2 regions of the Radiobacillus sp. PE A8.2 genome follow, and region 2 is predicted to be linked to the other one. Evidence: predicted binding sites of a transcription regulator. Region 2 holds the regulator's gene; the other holds the start of a gene.
What was found. Region 2 encodes Rex, which represses fermentation and respiration genes when NADH is low (regulators of the CRP and FNR family bind a similar motif). Its sites were predicted from a motif close to TTGTGAAATATTTCACAA; they were not measured.
Positions count from the first base shown of each region.

Region 1: qoxA (cytochrome aa3 quinol oxidase subunit II) is a predicted target of Rex. The motif match lies at 966-983, and genes of this name have one in related genera.

Region 1 covers NZ_JBJGXI010000021.1:2,968-5,179, reverse strand. The annotation lists gene ACI6MV_RS12365 (cytochrome c biogenesis CcdA family protein) at 1-191, opposite strand, end outside; gene resA (thiol-disulfide oxidoreductase ResA) at 212-697, opposite strand; gene qoxA (cytochrome aa3 quinol oxidase subunit II) at 1,212-2,114, shown strand; gene qoxB (cytochrome aa3 quinol oxidase subunit I) at 2,185-2,212, shown strand, end outside.
Region 2 covers NZ_JBJGXI010000042.1:5,562-7,773, reverse strand. The annotation lists gene ACI6MV_RS18905 (YdiK family protein) at 1-7, shown strand, start outside; gene ACI6MV_RS18900 (redox-sensing transcriptional repressor Rex) at 480-1,121, opposite strand; gene ACI6MV_RS18895 (ABC-F family ATP-binding cassette domain-containing protein) at 1,436-2,212, shown strand, end outside.

The DNA of each region.
Region 1 (2,212 bases), on a different contig from region 2:
ATAGAAAAGCCGACTAAAAAGAAAACAGAGTGTAAAATGGCTACTTTCTGCATACCTTTCTTATTTTTTAAATCTTCAACTGACATTCCTGTTATGTAAGACAAAAAAGCAGGATATATCGGCAATGTACACGGTGATAGAAATGACAATAACCCTGCACCGAAAGCAAAGAAAACATTTAAATCTTGCATAAGATTGCACCCTTTCGAAACTATGGTTTAATTAAATCCATATATTCTATTGCACTTTGTTGATTCATACTACCCGTAATTATTTTTAGTACTTTTCCATTCTTGTCTATTAAATAAGTGGCAGGAATAGGGCCAATTCCATACTGTTCTGTTACTGCACCTTTTCTATCCATGAGTATTGGAAATGTTAATTCAAACCTATCTACAAAACTTTGGACTACTAAATCAGATTCCTCTATATTAACTGCCAAAATTTCAACACCCTGTTGTTTAAAAACTTTATATGCATTTTCCATATAAGGCATTTCTGTTTCGCACGGTTTACACCACGTACCCCAGAAATTTAAAAATACTCCTTTTCCTCGATAATCCTTTAATTGAACACGTTCACCTTGAAGTGTTTCCAAAGAGAAATTAGGAGCATAGTCACCAACCAATACTGGAGAGTTGTCCTTAATTTGGCTTGAATAAATTGCGTATCCCACGGCGGCTAGCATTAATAACATTAAAAATGCTCTAAAGTATTTTCTTATTCTTCTTTTTCTTATTCTTTCTTTACTCAACTATATTCACCTCTTGAATTATTACTGAAGGGTACACTATGTATTTAAATGTGATAAAGGATAAAGCTGTTCAATCTCCAACTGAACAGCTTTACTAATCACCCTTTAACCTTTAAAAGTCGTAGGGCATTTAATAATACGATGATAGCAGCCCCTGTATCGCTCAGTACTGCCATCCAAAGTGTAAGCCAACCCGGAAATATAAGAACCAATGCTATAAATTTCACAATTAAGGAAAACCAAATATTAAACAGTATCTAACATACAGTTAAACCGTCTTTTTTTCAATAACTTTTCCAATATTGCACCTTTTCCTCACAAATTCGTCACTAATAAATGAAAATTTTGTGACAAAACATGAATTATCTTGTTGTTGATAATATTTGCTAGTATCATAAATCGCATTAGGAATCTGTGACAAAAATCACACTATTAAAAATTGGAAAGGGGCCTACCTATGAAATTAAAATTCATATTTATAATTTTTTTGATCGGTATTATTGGGTTGTTAAGTGGTTGTGAACCATTAACTGTCTTGGACCCTAAAGGACCTCAAGCAAAAACTATTTCCGATGTCATTATGATATCTATTTGGACAATGTTGTTTGTCGTCGTCGTAGTTTTCGTACTTTTAATAGTAATGCTTACAAAATACCGTGCGTCAAAACAAAGTAAAGATTATGATCCCCCACACATTGAAGGGAGTAAGATTGTTGAAACAATTTGTGTAGGGATTCCGATTTTAATTGTCATTTTCCTTTCGGTAGTAACTGTTAAGAGTACATATGAAGTAGAAGCTGTACCTCAAGGATACGAGAATCAGGAACCATTAGTTATTTATGCTGCATCTTCCAACTGGAAGTGGCATTTTAGTTATCCAGAGGAAAATATCGAAACAGTTAACTATTTGTTTATTCCAACAAACCGACCAATTCAGTTCAAAATTTATGCCTATGGACCAATGTCTAGTTTCTGGATCCCACAGCTTGCAGGGCAGAAGTACGGGATGGAAGCTATGGTTAATACGTTAAATTTGGTGGCTACTTACCCTGGAGAATTTATGGGTCGAAATGCAATGTTCACTGGTGAAGGTTTCGCTAAACAAACGTTTAATGTAAATTCGCTTTCCCAAGATGAATACGAAACATGGGTCGAAGAAATTAAAGCAACGGCTGAACCTCTTACAGAAGAAAAATTTGATGAGTTGCTAAAACCTGGACACCTTGGACAGTTAACCTTCACTGGTACACATTTAGGGTTTTCACCACCTCCAACTGGACATCACGGGGATAACATGTCTGAAGAGCAATCTGAAGAAAAAATGGAGCAAATGAGTCCATTGCCAAAAACAGAACAATAGTTATTAATTGTTTTCGAGTTTTATAACGATAGTTTCATATAAGCAATTTATTCCGAAAGGAGTCAAGAGAATGGATTTCTTTGACAGATTTGCCGTAC
Region 2 (2,212 bases):
AAAGTGATGAATTTGGATGCGAGTCTTGAGTCTATGTTTTACTTGGTTAGGCGCGCATTGATTTACTCGATCTGTTACTGAATTGGTATGTCTTCGGTGATATGGGTTTAAATATACTCGTTCAGCAGCTGAATTAGTATGTTCTTCGGTTAAATATGTAGAACATACTTGATCAACTGCTGAATCATTACGTTCTCCGTTTATATGGGTGTAAACATACTAGATCAGCCGCTGAATCAGTATGTTTTTCGTTGATATGAACTTAAACGTACTTGATTAACCGTCGAATTAGTAGGTTCTTCAGTGATATGTGCTAAAACGTACCCGATCAACAGCTGAATTAGTATGTTCTTTATTGATATCCACTTAAACTTACTCGATCAGCAACTGAATCCAATATCAATGTGACATCTAGCATAATCGACTCTCAAGATAAAAAAACAGCTTAACCCAGATAATCCGGGTAAGCTGTTTTTCATTTATTCTTCGTGATCCAGCGGGTAATGCTTCAGGAAGTATGCTAACGATTGTAGTTCAGCAGCCAAATCAATATGATGTACGCGGATCCCTTCTGGTACTGTAATTCTGGCTGGTGTAAAGTTTAATATACCTACGATGCCTGCTCCTAGTAATCGGTCCGTTATGCCTTGTGCTTCAGCAACTGGAACGGTCAGTATTGCTACTTCAACCCCACCTACTTTTTCCTCTAAGTCATCGATGTGATAAATCGGAATACCATCAATGACAGTGCCGACTTTATTCGGGTCTGCATCGAAAGCCATTTCGATTTTCGTGTTATTGTTTTTCATAAAATTATAATGCAAAAATGCTGTACCAAGATTACCAACACCGATAAGTGCCACTCGTGTAATCTCATCCTGATCTAGCGTTTTTCTAAAGAAGCTTAGTAAATATTCAACGTTGTATCCATATCCTTTTTTACCAAGTGCACCAAAATAGGAAAAATCGCGTCGAATTGTTGCAGAATCAACTTTCACTGCATCACTAAGCTCTTTAGACGATACGCGAAGCTTTCCTTGTAAATGTAAATTATTTATAAAACGAAAATAAAGTGGTAATCGTTTAGCTGTTGCTTGTGGTATTTTATTTTGCTCACTCATAATCATCTATTCCTCCGTATTTCGTTATTATCTAGGATAGTCCAATCCTTGTTTGTTATCCACCTAGAAAACTTATGATAGCGCATTCATTTTTTTAGCACTATAAAAAATTGTGGTTCTCAGTCACGGTTCTTGTCTTTACTGGTTGACCATGTTTTACAAGCTTGTCTATATTTTAACAAAAAAATGTGGAACTGTCGTGAATTAATTCACTAAGTTAACAAAATTTGTTAGCTTTCTCCTCGTTTACTAAAAGAAGATGCTTGCTACTTTTAAGATTATTAAGCTACACTTAATATAATGAGGTGAATAGTATGATTTTAATGCAAGTAAATCAATTAACAAAACGATATGGGGCAGAACTCATTTTATCGAATATAAAACTTGAAATAAAAACGAGTGACCGGATCGCGATTGTAGGTCGTAATGGGGCTGGTAAATCTACTTTGTTAAAAATTATGGCCAATCAGCTGGCCTATGATGAAGGGAAGATTCACAAGCCTAAAGACGTTACAATTGGTTATTTAGAGCAACATACGGGGCTTGAGTCTAATGAGACGATTTGGAATGAAATGCTTCGTGTATTTCAATATTTAGTTGATAAAGAAGCTGAATTACGAAAAATTGAACAAAAGATGGGTGATCCTGATTTAATAGAAAATCAGTCTGCTTATGCGCAGTTGTTAGCTGACTATGACCGAAAGCAACAAGCTTTTCGCACAGAGGGTGGCTATCAATATGAGGCTGAAATTAAAGCCGTGTTAAACGGTTTGCATTTTCAGCATTTCGACTGGGATACACAAATTAATGCATTAAGTGGTGGCCAGAAGACACGACTGGCACTAGGAAAACTTCTATTATCAAAACCAGACATTTTAATCCTTGATGAACCTACGAACCACTTAGACATTGAAACACTCTCATGGCTAGAAGGTTATTTGAATAACTATAAAGGCGCTGTAGTGATTGTCTCCCACGACCGTTATTTTTTGGACAAGACAGTTAATATCGTTTATGAAATATCTCGTAACCAGTCTGCTAAATTTCATGGTAATTACAGTAAGTATTTAGATCAAAAAGCCGCGAATTAT